DNA from 3 places in the Paenarthrobacter sp. 10N417 genome. Region 2 is predicted to be linked to each of the others. Evidence: riboswitches for the same ligand, from Rfam matches in the RefSeq annotation. Region 2 holds a riboswitch; each other region holds the start of a gene.
What was found. A riboswitch is a leader RNA that binds a small molecule or an ion and turns the genes downstream of it on or off. The one in region 2 is predicted to bind thiamine pyrophosphate.

Region 1 (5,197 bases), on a different contig from region 2:
GCTGGCTTGCTGACCAAGGTGGGTGTTTACGCCATGGTCCGCACCGAGACACTCCTCTTTCCCGGGGACACCCTCAACGTGCCCTTAATGGTGGTGGCGCTGCTAACCATGGTGGTGGGCATCCTGGGTGCCTTGGCACAGAGCGATATCAAACGTCTCTTGTCCTTCACCCTGGTCAGCCACATCGGCTACATGGTGTTCGGCTTGGCAATGTCGTCCGTCGCGGGGCTTGGCGCTGCCGTGTTCTACGTGGCGCACCACATCACAGTGCAGACCAGCCTGTTCCTGGTCACTGGCCTGGTTGAGCGCAGGGGCGGATCGTCGTCCATTGACCGCTTGGGTGGCCTGGCCAAACTCTCGCCACTCCTTGCCTTGCTGTTCTTCGTCCCTGCGATGAATCTTGCGGGCATCCCGCCATTCTCGGGTTTCCTGGGCAAGCTCGGGCTCCTCCAAGCGGGCGTGCAACTGGGTACGCCGCTGGCCATCGTTTTGGTGGTGGGCGGCGTCGTCACCAGCCTCCTGACGCTGTTGGCAATTGCCCGTGTTTGGAACAGGGCATTTTGGCGCAAGCCCGAGGACGCCGAGTACCCCGACCCCGTGCTTCAGACTCCAGGAAATGTTGGGGTGCTTCCCCGGACAATGGTGGGCTCCACGGCTGGCCTTGTGGCCTTCGGTGTTGCGCTCACAGTCTTTGCTGGCCCACTGTTTCACCTCGCAGACGGCTCGGCGGAAATCATGTTGGACCGCACTGCCTACATCCATTCAGTCCTGGGGGACTCCGCGGAGGTACCAGCAGTGGGTCAGTCAGGGGCTGCCAAATGAGCCGTAAACCGATCTCCTTCCGCACTGAACTGCCGCTGCTCGTATGGCTGGTCATCGTCTGGGGTGCCCTGTGGAGGGACTTCAGTCCGGGAAACCTGCTGTTCGGTGCGCTCATCGCCGTGCTCGTGGCCAAGTTCTTCTACCTTCCGCCAGTGGAGCTCGGGGGCAGGTTCAACGTGCTGCGTGCCATGTCATTCGCCCTGATGTTCCTGGGCAGAGTGGCGGCAGCGAGCTTCCTGGTCTTGTACCTGGCCGTAGTGAAGGGTCCAAAGGTGCGCAGCGCCGTCGTCGCTGTTCCGTTGCGCAGCCATTCTGACCTCATAGTCACGGCAACCGGGCACGTTATCTCGCTGATTCCGGGCTCGTTGGTGGTGGAAGTGGACCGCTCGACGTCCACGCTTTACCTGCACGCGCTCAACATTTATGAGGATGCTGATATCACTAAGATCCGCCAGGAAGTCCAGAACATCGAGGCCGCGCTGATCCGGATCATGGGAACGCGCGAGGAACTCCACGCACTCCAGGCTGAACCCGGTGCGGGCATGGAAGGGGCAACCCTGTGAAAGAACTTGTTCTGCTGGTAACGGCGGTGATCCTGAGTTTGGCTGCGGTGGGCGCGATCATCCGCATCGCCATCGGCCCGTCCTTGTTGGACCGAGTCTTGGCATCGGACGTCCTGCTGGCCATTCTTGGCGCAGCGCTTGCCATCGACATGGCGATGAACCGGCACCRGAATAACTTGGTGTTGCTCGTGGCTCTCGCGGTGATCGGCTTCGTAGGCTCGGTAACATTTGCCCGATTTGTAGCGGATCGGAGGGATCACAGCAATGAGTCCTGAAGCGACCGGCGTGGATGCAGTCATTGATGCGGTGACGGCCGTGTTTCTTGTGGTGGGTGCCCTGATGTCGCTCGGAGCCGCAATCGGCCTCCTGCGGTTTCCCGATCTCCTGAGCCGCATGCACGCGGCAACCAAGCCGCAAGTTCTGGGTCTGTTCCTCATGCTGGCGGCCATGGGTCTGCAAATGCGCACATGGTGGGTTTGGCCGGTTCTGGTGGTGGCCTGGATTTTCCAGCTGCTGACTGCGCCGGTCTCCGCACATATGGTGGGCCGCTCCGCTTACCGGACCAAGCATGGGCACCGCGAACTGCTCACCAAGGATGAGCTTGAAGCGGTTGTCCAAAGGGCAGCCGCCGACGGTTCCACCCCGGACACTTAGAACAACGCGGGGTCACTTAAGCACCCTCCCGACAGCGGTGAGGGACCCTAACTGACCCCGCGTTGGAGCAACTATGCGCGGCCTAGACGATGTCCTGCGTCTTGGCGAAGCGGGCGATGGCACGCTGGGTGCCGCGGCTCGCGAAAACCTGGATGAGCGTACTGACGAAGGCCGAAATCAGCGCGAAGGACAACGCTGAGCGGAGGCTCGTTTCCATATCGTCGTGGCCCGTGGGCGGTTTGTTGCCCGTGGCCTTTTCCCAGCCCTTGTTGACCAACTTGGTGCCGACGAATCCGGCTGCCAGGCTTACTCCGGCACCCAGCAGCTTGAAAAAGAGGTTCATGCCCCCAGCCTAGCCTCACTTCCAGGTGGGTTGGGACTAGCGGCGGTTTTCCCGTTCTTTGAGGAAAGCTGCCATGGAACCGCGTGGTGCGAGGACAGGAACAACGTCGTGATCGGCTTCCCATACAGCATCTACTGTTCCGAGGCCGGCAATTTCCTTGAGCAGGTAATACGTGGGTGGCATCAGCTGCAATGTACCGGAGGCTTCAGCCGCCAGGATCCCGTCCACAGGCATCCAGAGTGATTGCCACGCTTCGGTGGTTTGATGCTGGGGTTCTGCTTCCGGAGCAGGCTTGGCTACGTAGAAGTAGGTATCGAAACGCTTTGGCATGTCCGTCGGCGTGACCCAATTGGCCCACGGTCGCAGATCTGAGGCATCAAGGCTAAGTCCGGCCTCCTCCCAAACCTCCCGCAGGGCAGCCGTGAGAACCATGCCCGACTTTGCCGGTGCGTGTTCGGTATCGACGGCGATGGAGGTCAGGCGCCAGTCTGCAGCATGCCGTTCCAGCAAGTCAGCCGGGTAATCCCATCCGCCCTGGTCTGCGGCATCAACCCGGCCTCCCGGAAAGACCACCATGCCGGCGGCGAAGTCCATGGTGGCAACCCTGTGCTGCACGAAGGCTTCGAGCCCGCCCGGGGTGTCCCGGAGCAGGATGACGCTCGCGGCAAGGCGGGCTTGGGGAACCGGGATGTCCGTAGTGGGAAGGTCCGTCATGAAATACCCCTTTGCCGCGTCGATTCTGCTGGATCATTCTCTCAGGTGTGGTTGCCAGCCGATTTGTGACTAACCCCCACCTCCCACGAACACCCACAGGTGTAAACTGAACCACGCCCATAAGGGCAGATTAATAACGACAGGGGAGCGCCGCCGTCGGACCTTGCAGAGATGCAGGAGACGCGAGGGCGCTGAGAGTGCGGACAGCCGCAGACCCTCGAACCTGATCCGGTTAGTACCGGCGCAAGGGAGTCGAGCTTCTCAGAGTGTCCGGAACCGGGCGGCGCAAGCCGGCCGGGAGTTCCGGGGAGCACTTTCCCCTCCTGTACCTCAGGAGGCAGAAAAATGACCACGGCAAGCGTGAAGAAAACCAGTTATAACTGGCGTGTTGTAGACATCGTGGTGGCAGCTTTGATTGCCATCGCCGGCGGCGTAATCTTCTGGGCTTGGTCCCAGGGCGCCGCAATCGTATCCATCCCCATGAACGCCGCCTATCCGCCGCTCACCGGTTTGATCGCCGGTGGCTGGATGATCCCCGCCGTTCTGGGCATGCTCATCATCCGCAAGCCGGGCGCAGCCCTGTTCTGCGAAGCCGTCGCCGCCACCGGCGAACTCATCATGGGTTCCCAGTACGGCACCACCGTCCTCATCTCCGGCATCCTCCAGGGACTGGGCGCAGAACTGGTCTTCGCTGCGTTCCGCTACAAGAAGTTCGACCTGTCCGCTGCACTCCTCGCAGGTGCGGGCGCGGGCCTCTTCTGCGGTCTGAACGATTCCTTCCTGCCCTGGGGCTGGAATATCGCCTACGAAGCGATCGACAAGCTGGCCTACATCGCCTTCTGCACGCTCTCGGGTGCGATCATCGCCGGCGCGCTGTCCTGGGTTGCCACCCGCGGGCTGGCCAAGACCGGCGTCCTGAGCTCCTTCGCGTCCCGCAAGGCTGCTTCGGAGCCCGTCTTTAACTAATGCCTGCGAAAGAAAGCAGCAACCAGCAAAGCAACCACCAAGTCCGGCCTGCCGCCATCACCGCCCAAGGGTGGGGATGGCGGCATGCCGGGCGTTCCACACCTGCCATCCAGGACCTCGATCTCCGGATCGAGCCGGGCGAGCGTGTACTCTTGCTGGGTCCATCGGGCGCAGGGAAATCGACACTGCTCCACGCCCTCGCCGGTGTGCTAGGTGACGAGGAAGACGATTCGGACGAGACGGGCTCGCTGTTGATCGACGGCGTCGCTCCCCGCAAGCAGCGCGGCCGCGCAGGTCTGATGCAGCAGGACCCGGAAACCCAGGCGGTGCTCTCCCGGGTTGGTGACGACGTCGCATTTGGCGCCGAAAACCTTGCCGTTCCCCGGGATGAAATTTGGGCCCGCGTCCATGAAGCGCTCGACGACGTTGGGTTGCGCACCGCAGCCGGCGGCGGTTTGGCACTGGACCACCCGACGGCGGCACTCTCCGGCGGGCAGAAGCAGCGCCTTGCGTTGGCTGGCATCCTGGCAATGCGGCCCGGGCTGATCCTGCTTGACGAACCTACGGCCAACCTCGATCCGCTGGGCGTGCTTGAGGTTCGAGACGCCGTGCAGCGCTGCCTGGACAAGACCGGTGCCACCTTGGTTGTAGTAGAACACCGTGTTTCTGTGTGGAAGGACCTGGTGGACAGGATCGTGGTCCTCCAGCCACCCTCGGCTGGAGGCGGTGTGCTCCTGGACGGTCCGCCGGATCAGGTGCTCACAGAGGCCCGCACCATGTTGATGGCAGCGGGAGTCTGGGTGCCGGGGTACGTTCCGGCGACTCGCGCCCGCAGGAGCACAGCTCAGGAAATGGGCGGCTATGAATCCACCGCCCAACTCCTCCTCGTGGCACAGGACCTGGCTGTTTCCCGTGAGAAGTCGCGCCGTCGTCGCTTCAAAACCATCCCACCCGTCCCCGTGCAATCGGGTATCAGTGCACAAGTACGGGCTGGCCAGGCACTCACCATCACGGGCCCTAACGGCGCCGGCAAATCTACTTTCGCGCTCACATTGGCCGGCCTTCTGGCGCCCGTGGACGGCAAGGTGAGTGCCGCCGTCGAGCTTTCCGAGGGAGCTGGAATCGACCCGTTCAA
Region 2 (5,197 bases):
ACAGGGTGTCGTCGCCACCGCGGCCGACGCCTGCACCGGGGTGGAAGTGGGTTCCACGCTGGCGAACGATGATCTCGCCTGCGGAAACTACCTGGCCACCGAACCGCTTGACGCCGAGGCGCTGTGCGTTGGAGTCACGACCGTTGCGAGTGGAGCTCGCGCCTTTTTTGTGTGCCATGTGAAATGCCTGCCTCTAAATTTCTGGGGAAACTGAAAATCTGAACAGAGTAACCGAAGTTACTTGATGCTCGTGATCTTGATCTTGGTCAGTTCCTGACGGTGACCCTGGCGCTTCTTGTAGCCGGTCTTGTTCTTGAACTTCTGGATGACGATCTTGGGACCGCGAAGGTCCTCAAGGATCTCAGCCGTGACCGTGACCTTGGCCAGGTCCGCAGCAGCGGACGTGACCTTGTCGCCGTCAACCAGGAGCAAGGCGGGCAGCTCAAGCGTGCTGCCGGCTCCACCGGGGACGCGGTTAAGCGTTACGTAGTCTCCAACGGAAACTTTTTCTTGGCGGCCGCCTGCGCGGACAATCGCGTACACCACTTGGGTACTCACTTCTCTCGACGTTTCTTACTAAATTTGCGTGCGGAACCTTAACCGGAATCAGGCTTGGTTCGCGCTGTGCCTCAACGCCGTGGACTTCAGATCGAAGCCCGCGAGTCATCCCATGAACAATTCCAAGGGGCATAACCCAAGTGTTGGCGTAAGCACCGAAGATCAAGATTACGCTAGTTTGACCTTCAGCTGCAAATGAGGCCGCGTCCGGAGGCTATCGGGTGACTTGCATCACCAGTTGTAACGGACTCTCCCGGCACCGTGCCCATACAGCCTACAGGGTTTGTGGAGGAATACTGCGATTTGGCCGACGACGCGCTGGAGTTTTGTGGAATTGCCCCAGAAGGCAACCTCGGAAACCCTGCTCAGGCGAAGAGCCTGGGTGCATCAAAGAAGGCTGTCTCGTAGCGGCAAGACTGTGCGAAGGCCTCTACCATGGCCTCGCGTTCCTGCGCGGAGGCGAAAATTGCGGCGGCATCGGTAAAGTCGATCGCCTTCCGGGTTGCGGCAGCAAACTCCTCGTCCGCGTACGTCTTCAACCACTCGGCGTAAGGGTGGTCGCTGGGAGCGCCTGCTTGGACATACCCCGCGTGAAGTTGCTGCCCTACCTCCGCATACAGCCAGTAGCAGGGCAGGATTGCCGCCAGCAACACGGCGTAACTGCCGGAGGCTGATGTGGCCAGCAGGTGGTCCACGTACGACCTTGTCACGGGTCCGGTCTGTGTTGAGGCCGAGCGCGTGCTCAGCCAGTTCCGATGGAGCTCGGACTCCACTTCAAGGCAGAGTTGCGATGACTTCGCCCAGAAGAGCTGCTCTTCTTCAGTGGGGGCAAGTGCACCTGCGCGCGCCAAAACCCGCGAGTAGCCGTTCAGGTAAATGGCGTCCTGGGCCAGGTAGTAGTTGAACTCGGGCTCCGGGAGCCGGCCTGACTGCAGGCCCTGGATGAAGGCGAGACCGTAAATCGCATCCAATTCCGGCGCAGCTTCGGCCCACAGCCGCGCGGCAAAGTCGCCGGATTTCCCGGCAGGATTCAGCGCTGGCTCCATGTGGTGGAAGTGGTGGACCGGCCCGCTACCCTTACCCACCTTCAGCCCGTCGGCCGCCGCGAGGGCCTGCAGCAGCCACGGCTTTACCTCGCGGAGAGACGCCTCCCAGTCGCCGGTGCGGGCTTGGACCGTGGCCAACGCCGAGGAGAGCGAGCACCCCGTTCCGTGGCTGTTCCTGGTATCAACGCGGGGCCCAGGCACCTCGATGACGTCCTGTCGCAGCAAACCGCTCGTATTGACCAGCGCATCGGGACAGTCGTTTCCTGCCAAGTGGCCGCCCTTTACCAAAACCGTCGTTCCACACTCAGCAGCCAGGCGTTTACCCTGGTCAAGCGCCGTAGCCCAGTCGGGGGCTTCGGGCTCCCCCAGCAACATCGCCAGCTCGGGAAGGTTTGGGGTGACGAGATCCGCCAACGGCAGGAGGCTGCGCAGCGCAATTTCGGCGGTCTCCCGCAGAAGGCGGTCGCCGCTGGTGGCAACCATCACCGGGTCAAGGACCACGACGGCGGGACGCACCTCTTCGAGCCAACTGCGGACTTCGTCGATGACGGCCGCATCACCCAACATCCCGATCTTGACCGCATCAATCTCAATATCGCTGCTGATCGCGTCCAGTTGCTGACGCAGGAACTCGACGGGCGGAACATGGACTGCACTGACGCCCAACGTGTTCTGGGCCGTCAAAGCCGTGATGGCAGCCATGCCATAGCCCCCGTGCGCTGCGATGCTCTTCAAGTCTGCCTGGATTCCGGCGCCGCCAGAAGGATCCGAGCCGGCAATGCTGAGCACCCTCGGATGTGGCCGGGCCGGGACTGCTCCCATACCCGCGGCGCAGACAGGGTAGACAGCGGAATTCGACGATGAAGCCATGGTGGACATCCCTTCGCCGGTGCTAACCGGACAGGTTCAACGGGTCTGGATCTCAGCCTGGCCCGTGCCCGGCACCCCGTGTCAGTTTCCTAGCGTAGCCCGGAAGCCCCTCGCCCCGGGAACCGGACAGCTTCGGGGAATCGATGTGACTGGCGGGCAACGAAAGAGCCCCGCAGTATCCGCCGTAAACGGATGCTGCGGGACTCTTTGGTTGCTTAGTGACTGGTTGCCCTGCTTACAGCTCTGAAGCGGGAACTCCCACCCCAAGGATGATGGGTTCGTCCGCTACCTTCTTTTTGGCCGGCTCTTCCGCTGCCGGCGCCTTGGCCTCATGGGCAGATCCGCCAGCGGCAGCAGCAGTTACCTCGTGGTGTTCCACACTGGTTTCGTTTGCGGCACCCTGCGCCCTGCTGGCACTGCGGTTCCTCCGGCCACGACGACCACGGGCACGCGACGAATGATCGTGCTCATCGGTAGTGCCAGCAGAAGCACTGGCAGGGGAAACGGCGGCAGCAGCCGCAGGTTCGGAAACCGAAGCCGTGGCCTCTTCCTCCGCAGACGGCGGGGCACCGAGGTGCGAGAACGCCTCGGCCAGCAGGTCCAGGCTCATGGCCGGCTTGCCAGCAGTTGGTTCCTCATGATGTTCCACAAACGGAAGAGCCACTTCTTCGCCACCGAAACGCAGAACAGGAGTGGCGCGCGCTTCCCGAACCGCAGCCTCATGACTGGCCGTATCAGGTGCAGCCGGAACGCCAGCCTCGCCGGTTGCAGCCTCAGGGGCAGATCCATCGGTGTGACCCTGCTGGCCTGCTGCACGGGCCTGCTCCTCCGCGCGGTGAACCTCGTCATCGTGCAGGTGGGCGGCATGTGCTGCAGCGGCGATCGTGGCAAGAGCTGCCCTGGTCGCCTCAGCCTTCGCCTGGCGGACCGGGTCCACGGACTCCGTGGTCGCAGGAGCTGCGGGGGCGGCCGGCGTGCTGTGGACTGCAGGAGGCACTTCGGCCATTGCCGGTCCCCCACCCTTGCCACGGCGGCGCTTACGATCAGTGCGTGCAGCAGGCTGTTGGGGTTCGACGTGCGGGCGGTGATGCTCGGCAGCAACGACGTTGGCGCGTCGGTGCTCCACCGGCTCATCATGGGTGACGACACCCCGTCCGGCACAGTGCTCGCACTGCTCACCGAATACCTCGAGCAGGCCGGTGCCCATGCGTTTGCGCGTCATCTGCACCAGGCCCAGCGATGTCACTTCGGCCACTTGGTGTTTGGTGCGGTCACGACCCAGGCATTCCACCATTCGGCGGAGCACCAGGTCACGGTTCGATTCGAGGACCATGTCAATGAAGTCGATGACGATGATGCCACCAATATCGCGCAGGCGTAGCTGGCGAACAACTTCCTCGGCTGCTTCAAGGTTGTTCTTGGTCACGGTTTCTTCCAGGTTTCCACCGCTGCCGGTGAACTTGCCTGTATTAACATCCACCACGGTCATGGCTTCGGTGCGATCGATGACAAGGGAACCACCAGACGGAAGGAAAACCTTGCGTTCCAGCGCCTTGTGGATCTGTTCGTCGATCCGCCAGGCAGCAAAAATGTCCTGGTCCTTGGTCCACTTCTCAAGGCGGCCCACCAGATCGGGAGCCACGTACGTAACGTAAGCCTCGATGGTGTCCCAGGCGTCGTCCCCGGAAACGATCAACTTGGAGAAGTCTTCGTTGAAGACATCCCGGACAACCTTGATGGTGAGGTCCGGTTCGCCGTAAAGCAGTTCCGGAGCCAGCACCTTCGTGGAGGACGCCTGCCCTTCAATGCCTTCCCACTGCGCGCGCAGACGGTTGATATCGTGCGTCAGTTCTTCCTCGGAAGCACCTTCAGCGGCTGTGCGCACAATGACGCCGGCGTTCTCCGGCAATCGATCCTTGAGGATGCGCTTGAGGCGGTTGCGTTCGACGTCAGGAAGTTTGCGCGAGATACCGGTCATGGAACCGCCCGGCACGTACACAAGGTAGCGGCCCGGGAGGGAGATCTGGCTGGTGAGGCGGGCACCCTTGTGTCCAACCGGGTCCTTGGTGACCTGCACCAGGACGGAATCACCGGACTTCAGCGCATTCTCGATCCGGCGCGGCTGGCCCTCAAGGTTCACTGCGTCCCAGTTCACTTCACCGGCATACAGCACGGCGTTACGGCCACGTCCGATGTCAACAAAAGCAGCCTCCATGGAAGGCAGAACATTCTGGACCTTGCCCAGATACACGTTGCCAATGAGGGAGTCCTGCTGGGTCTTGGACACAAAGTGCTCGGCCAAGACGCCGTCTTCAAGGACCGCGATCTGAATTCTGTCGTCGCGCTGGCGGACGATCATCTGGCGATCCACGGACTCGCGGCGGGCAAGGAACTCAGCCTCGGTAATCACCTGGCGGCGACGTCCGGTCTCGCGGGATTCGCGGCGGCGCTGCTTCTTGGCCTCAAGCCTGGTGGAACCCTTAACGCTGGTAACGCGGTTTGACGGGGCCGTCTCAGTGATCGGGCGGGGCGCGCGGACACGGGTCACCGTGTTGGGCGGGTCATCGTCAGAGCCGCCCGTCAGTTCGAGATCCTGGTCACCCCTGCGGCGACGGCGACGACGACGCGACGTGACGCCCTCTTCGAGGGCTTCCGCTGCCGGAGCTTCTTCTTCGTCCTCAGTCTCAGTGCCGTCCTCGGCATCGGACTCGTCGCGTTCGTTT
Region 3 (5,197 bases), on a different contig from region 2:
GCGCTGCAGTCCTGACCAGCCAACAGGCTTCCGGCGTTCTCGCTGATCACTTCCGGGTGCAGGGGGATCCTCCCGTCAGGAGCGTAGAACGTTTGTCCCCGTTGCCGCGTCTCTGCATCGAGCGCCCCGCCGGGAGCAACAAAGGATGGCACGTCGGCGATTGCGTAGAGGACTTTGTAGCCGTCGCCGGCCCGTTCAATGAATACGGCCTGGTCCAGATCGGTGGACGTGGCTGGATCGATGGTCACGAACGGAATGTCCCTGAGGTCACGCTCTGGCAGTGTGTGTTTTTCTACTGCTTTCCTGGCTTCCGCCACGGCTTCGGCCGGATACTCGCCTGGGAGCTCCAGTTCGGTCCGAAGGGCTGCAAATGCCTCTGCGAGCTGGTCCGACGAGTCGTCGACGTTGGGCGAAATCCGATGATGTGACACGAAAATCAGGTTAGCCCGAAATCGCTGGATAGTCTTGGACCATGAGCACTTCCTTGGACGATAATGCTCGCGTCCAGCGCCTCTCTTCGGAGCTGCTGGGAGCCATGGCGTACGGCGAGCTCTCGGCGTTTGGCCGGCTGTCTTTCGACTCCCGGTACGCTCCCACCCTGCACGACAGGGCAGTGTTGGCAAAGATTGCCGTTGGGGCTTACGGAAACTTTGCCTTGATCAGCAGCCGGCTCTCGGAGATGGGACTCGATGCCGAAGAGGCCATGCTTCCGTTCCAGCGCTCGTTTGACCACTTCCATGAGCGAACAAAGCCGGCGGACTGGTTTGAATCAGTCATGAAGGCCTATGTGATCGACACCGTGTCATCGGACTTTTACCGCATGGTCGCTTCGTACCTCGACGGCGGGACGCAACTCTTTGTCCAGAAGGTGGCCTCCGCCGACCAAGCCACGGAAGTATTACGCGTCCTCCTGCGCAGGGCCTTGGCTGATGATCCTCGCCTGGCATCGCGACTGGCTTTGTGGGGCCGCCGCCTCGTCGGTGAAGCGCTGACCCAGGCCCAACGCGTGGGCATGGAACATCCTCACTTGGGACCGCTGCTCAAGGGCGGCGGGGATGCCCGCACTGCAGTCAAGGCCCTTACCGCTGAACTTGCCGAGCGGCATGGCCGACGGATGTCCGGGCTCGGGCTCACGGCTTAAGAGACTTTCGCATATCCTCGGCTGCCGCCAGGGCGCCGGCGGTGATTATCCGGCGTCGAGCGCTTCCAGCAGAGTCTTTGCCGCCGCCGTCGGATCCTCCGCCTCAGTAATGGCCCGCACCACGACGATCCGGCTCGCTCCCGCAGCCACCACCTGTTCAATGTTGGTGAGGTCGATGCCGCCAATCGCGAACCAGGGGAGGAGGACGCCACCTACGGTCTCCGCATCCGCGCGCATTACGGCTTCTGCGGCATATGTGACCAGATCCAGCCCGACTGCTTCACGGCCGGGCTTCGTGGGCGTTGCCCACACCGGACCAACACAGAAATAATCCAGTCCGCTCCTGCCGGGGGAGGCAGCTATAGCGGCGTCAACCTGTTCCGGCGTATGGGTGGAAAGGCCGATCACGGTGCGGTCGTGGAGGAGGTGCCGTGCGGCGGGCAGGGGGATGTCCTTTTGCCCGATATGGAACACCGGAGCCCCGGAAATACTGGCAACATCGGCGCGGTCATTGACGGCCCACAGCCGTCCGTGCCGTTGGGCGACGTTGTGCAGAACCTCCAGTACCTCAAGCTCCTCAGCGGCCTCGAGCGTCTTGTCGCGAAGCTGGATGATGTCAACGCCGCCCTCAAACGCGGCGTCGACGAAGTCTTCGAAATCGCCTTGGCGTTTGCGGGCATCAGTGCACAAGTAAAGGCGGGCAGTGGTGTGGACATCATGCTGGGTCATGGAAACCAGAGTAGTTCCTCTAAACTGGGCACGTACTGCGGGAGCCGTGACAGCGTCATATGACCGTCCGGCTGAGAGGGCTTCAGCGCCGACCGCTTGACCTGATCCGGCTAGTACCGGCGTAGGGAAGGAAACACATGGCAGAATCCGGCCAAACCCCCTTGCAGGCAGACGTTGCAGTGATTGGTGGCGGCATCGTTGGCCTTGGCATCGCCCACGAAGCGCGCCGCCAGGGCCGCTCGGTGGTCCTCATTGATCCCACCCCCGCGGCCGGTGCGACGTTTGCTGCCGCGGGGATGCTGGCTCCGGTCAGCGAACTCCACTACCAGGAGGAACACCTCCTGGAACTCATGCTGGAATCCTCCCAACTGTGGCCCGCTTTCATCCGGGGCGTCCATGGCGGCGAATCAGCCACCGGATACCGCACGACGCCGACAATCGCCGTTGGTGCCGACGCCGCCGACCGCCGCGCCCTCGCAGACCTCCGCACAGTCCAGCAGGCCGCGGGCCTGCACGTGGAGCCATTGTCATTGCGGGAGGCGCGCCAACGTGAGCCTTTGCTGAGTCCACAGATTTCCTGTGCCTTCGACATACCGGCCGATCACCAAGTGGACCCGCGGCGGCTTGCACGATGCCTCATGGAAGGGTTGGCAGCCCACGGACCAGGTGACGCAACGTGGGTTTCCGGAGCGGAGGACGGTTTCGCCCTGCCGTTCCACGCATCCCGTTTGCTCTGGGATGGGGACCGCGTCTCCGGGGTTGAACTGGCTTCTGGCGCAGTCGAGGCCTCGGAAACTGTGATCGCCTGCGGGCTGGACGCGGCCAGGATCGGTAATCTCCCCGAAGGTCTCAGTCTGCCCCTGCGGCCCGTTTACGGCGACATCCTCAGGCTGCGCGTCCCCCACCACCTCCAGCCCCTCCTCACATCCACCATCCGGGGTATTGTCCGCGGGGTGCCCGTTTACATCGTGCCCCGGGACGATGGCACCGTGGTGATTGGAGCCACCCAGCGCGAGGACGGACTATCCGCCTCCACCAATGCAGTCTCCGCCGGAGGCGTCTACCAACTCCTGCGGGACGCCCAAATCCTGGTGCCTGCGGTGGCGGAGTTGGAACTGCTGGAAGTGACAGCCCGCGCACGGCCCGGCACTCCGGACAACGCACCATTACTGGGACGCGTTGCCGGGCGCGCGGGCACCATCGACGGTCTCGTAATCGCAACCGGGTTCTTCCGCCATGGCGTCCTGTTGACGCCTGTGGCCGCCAGAATCGTCGGCGGGCTGATCAGCGGGTCAGCCGATCCCCGATGGTCCAACTTCACCCCTGATCGATTTACGGCAACGCCGGATCACCGCCTCCAACCAGCAACCAAGGACACACCATGAACATCAAACTCAATGGCTCCGTTCATGCCGTGGCGGATGACGCATCCGTCAGCACGCTCGTCAGCGCCATCACAGGCCGCATCCTGGACCACCGCGGACAGGCGGCCGACGGCGGCAAGCTGGGTGTCGCCGTCGCACGCAATTCCGAGGTAGTGCCGCGCAGCCAGTGGGCCGCGACTGCGCTCGCCGATGGAGACGAACTCGAACTCGTAACCGCAGTCCAGGGAGGCTGAAAAAATGACAGTAGCAAAATCTGACATCCGCACAGATGCTTTGGTGATCGACGGCGTCGAATTCGGCTCCCGCCTGATCATGGGTACCGGTGGTGCACCGAGTCTTGACGGGTTGGGAGCAGCCCTTCTGGCTTCAGGAACGGAACTGACCACTGTGGCAATGCGCAGGTACTCACCGGCCGAGACAGGCTCACTGTTTCAACTCCTGCTGGATCACAACATTCGGGTCCTGCCCAACACCGCTGGCTGTTTTACTGCCAAAGACGCAGTGATGACCGCGGAGCTCGCCCGGGAGGCGCTGGAGACAGACTGGGTGAAGCTGGAAGTCATCGCCGATGAGCACACACTTCTTCCGGATGCGGTGGAACTCGTGGAGGCCACCGAACAGCTGGTGAACCGCGGCTTCAAGGTCTTCGCGTACACCAATGATGACCCTGTCCTGGCGCTGCGCCTGGAAAACCTGGGTGCCGCAGCAGTCATGCCCCTCGGCTCGCCTATTGGTACAGGGCTGGGCATCCTGAACCCGCACAACATCGAACTGATAGTGTCCCGGGCCTCTGTCCCGGTAGTGCTCGACGCCGGCATTGGAACCGCGTCCGATGCCGCGCTCGCCATGGAACTGGGATGCGATGCTGTCCTGCTGGCAACAGCCGTGACCCGTGCGCAGAACCCCGTGCAGATGGGTGAAGCCTTCAAACACGCAGTGATCGCCGGTAGGCTGGCCAAGCAGGCTGGCCGAATCCCGCGCCGGGAGCACGCCCTCGCGTCATCGGCCATGGAAGGCCGGGCAGAGTTCCTCTAAATGCAGAGTTCCTCTCAATGAAGGAGCAGTGGTGGCTGACAGGAAAGAGCCATTGACCCAGATCGCCGTGGAGACCGCCCTCAAGGGCCTTCCGGACTGGAAGCTCCAGGACGGCCTCGTGACGGTATTCAAAACCTCGACGGCGGCCGACGCCCTGGCGCTTATCGCCGCCATTGGCCGGATCGCCGAGGAACAGAACCACCACCCGGATCTTGACTGGCGTTACAACAGGGTGTTCTTGCGCTACGTTTCCCATGACGCAGGCGGCCAGGTGACCCAACGCGACATCGCGGCAGCCGCTGCCGTGAGCGAGGCCGCGGCCGCGTCCGGTGCCTTGGCGCAGCCGGATCGCTACCCGGGAGTTTCAACGGGATAGAAGAGGTTAAACGGTGCTGGCCATCACCCACGGGGTGGTGGCCAGCGTCGTTTAAAACTGAACAGTGCCTTAGAGTCTCAGTGCCCTAGAGCCTCAGGGCTTTGGTGAGGGCGGCGGTGTCATGCTGGGTGCGCGTGCGGCCAAGAAAGAGCACAACGGCAATCGCGATAACCGTCCCCAACACGATAGGGAGGATCCAGGGGATCCAGGTCAGCCCGGGCTGGTAACCAAAGCCGGCCATGATGAAAGCTATCCAGCTCAGCACGCCGACGGTTGTCGAAACGCCCGCCGGCAATGCAATGCCGTACTTGCCGTGTCGCTTGTCATTTGCCCACACGATGAATCCTGTAGCGATGGTGGCAAGAACCACCACAACGAGTGAAAGCATGGAGACTCCTTAGCGGCAGCTGTAACCGGGAACCGCTAGAGTGCGCCGAAACCGACGCGGCGGACTTCCTCAGCACCAATTTCAACGTATCCCAACACGCTGCCGGGAACGATGATCTGGCGGCCTTTCTCGTCGGTGAGCCG

Region 1: linked by a shared signal. The riboswitch ahead of AC1DCM_RS13445 (ECF transporter S component) and the one ahead of AC1DCM_RS22645 (bifunctional hydroxymethylpyrimidine kinase/phosphomethylpyrimidine kinase) in region 2 are both predicted to bind thiamine pyrophosphate.
Region 3: linked by a shared signal. The riboswitch ahead of thiO (glycine oxidase ThiO) and the one ahead of AC1DCM_RS22645 (bifunctional hydroxymethylpyrimidine kinase/phosphomethylpyrimidine kinase) in region 2 are both predicted to bind thiamine pyrophosphate.

The regions. Positions count from the first base shown of each region.
Region 1 is NZ_JBFTIL010000009.1:106,559-111,755, reverse strand. It holds gene AC1DCM_RS13475 (Na+/H+ antiporter subunit D) at 1-822, shown strand, start outside; gene AC1DCM_RS13470 (Na+/H+ antiporter subunit E) at 819-1,385, shown strand; gene AC1DCM_RS13465 (MrpF/PhaF family protein) at 1,382-1,660, shown strand; gene mnhG (monovalent cation/H(+) antiporter subunit G) at 1,650-2,039, shown strand; gene AC1DCM_RS13455 (DUF4235 domain-containing protein) at 2,122-2,382, opposite strand; gene AC1DCM_RS13450 (NUDIX hydrolase) at 2,419-3,096, opposite strand; TPP riboswitch at 3,228-3,364, shown strand; gene AC1DCM_RS13445 (ECF transporter S component) at 3,442-4,062, shown strand; gene AC1DCM_RS13440 (ABC transporter ATP-binding protein) at 4,062-5,197, shown strand, end outside.
Region 2 is NZ_JBFTIL010000024.1:51,064-56,260, reverse strand. It holds gene rpmA (50S ribosomal protein L27) at 1-178, opposite strand, end outside; gene rplU (50S ribosomal protein L21) at 238-546, opposite strand; gene AC1DCM_RS22645 (bifunctional hydroxymethylpyrimidine kinase/phosphomethylpyrimidine kinase) at 924-2,474, opposite strand; TPP riboswitch at 2,466-2,563, opposite strand; gene AC1DCM_RS22640 (Rne/Rng family ribonuclease) at 2,710-5,197, opposite strand, start outside.
Region 3 is NZ_JBFTIL010000007.1:185,387-190,583, forward strand. It holds gene AC1DCM_RS10880 (RNB domain-containing ribonuclease) at 1-431, opposite strand, end outside; gene AC1DCM_RS10885 (ferritin-like fold-containing protein) at 473-1,141, shown strand; gene thiE (thiamine phosphate synthase) at 1,187-1,870, opposite strand; TPP riboswitch at 1,898-2,015, shown strand; gene thiO (glycine oxidase ThiO) at 2,008-3,255, shown strand; gene thiS (sulfur carrier protein ThiS) at 3,252-3,488, shown strand; gene AC1DCM_RS10905 (thiazole synthase) at 3,493-4,290, shown strand; gene AC1DCM_RS10910 (4a-hydroxytetrahydrobiopterin dehydratase) at 4,322-4,666, shown strand; gene AC1DCM_RS10915 (cytochrome c-type biogenesis protein) at 4,752-5,054, opposite strand; gene AC1DCM_RS10920 (DUF3107 domain-containing protein) at 5,090-5,197, opposite strand, start outside.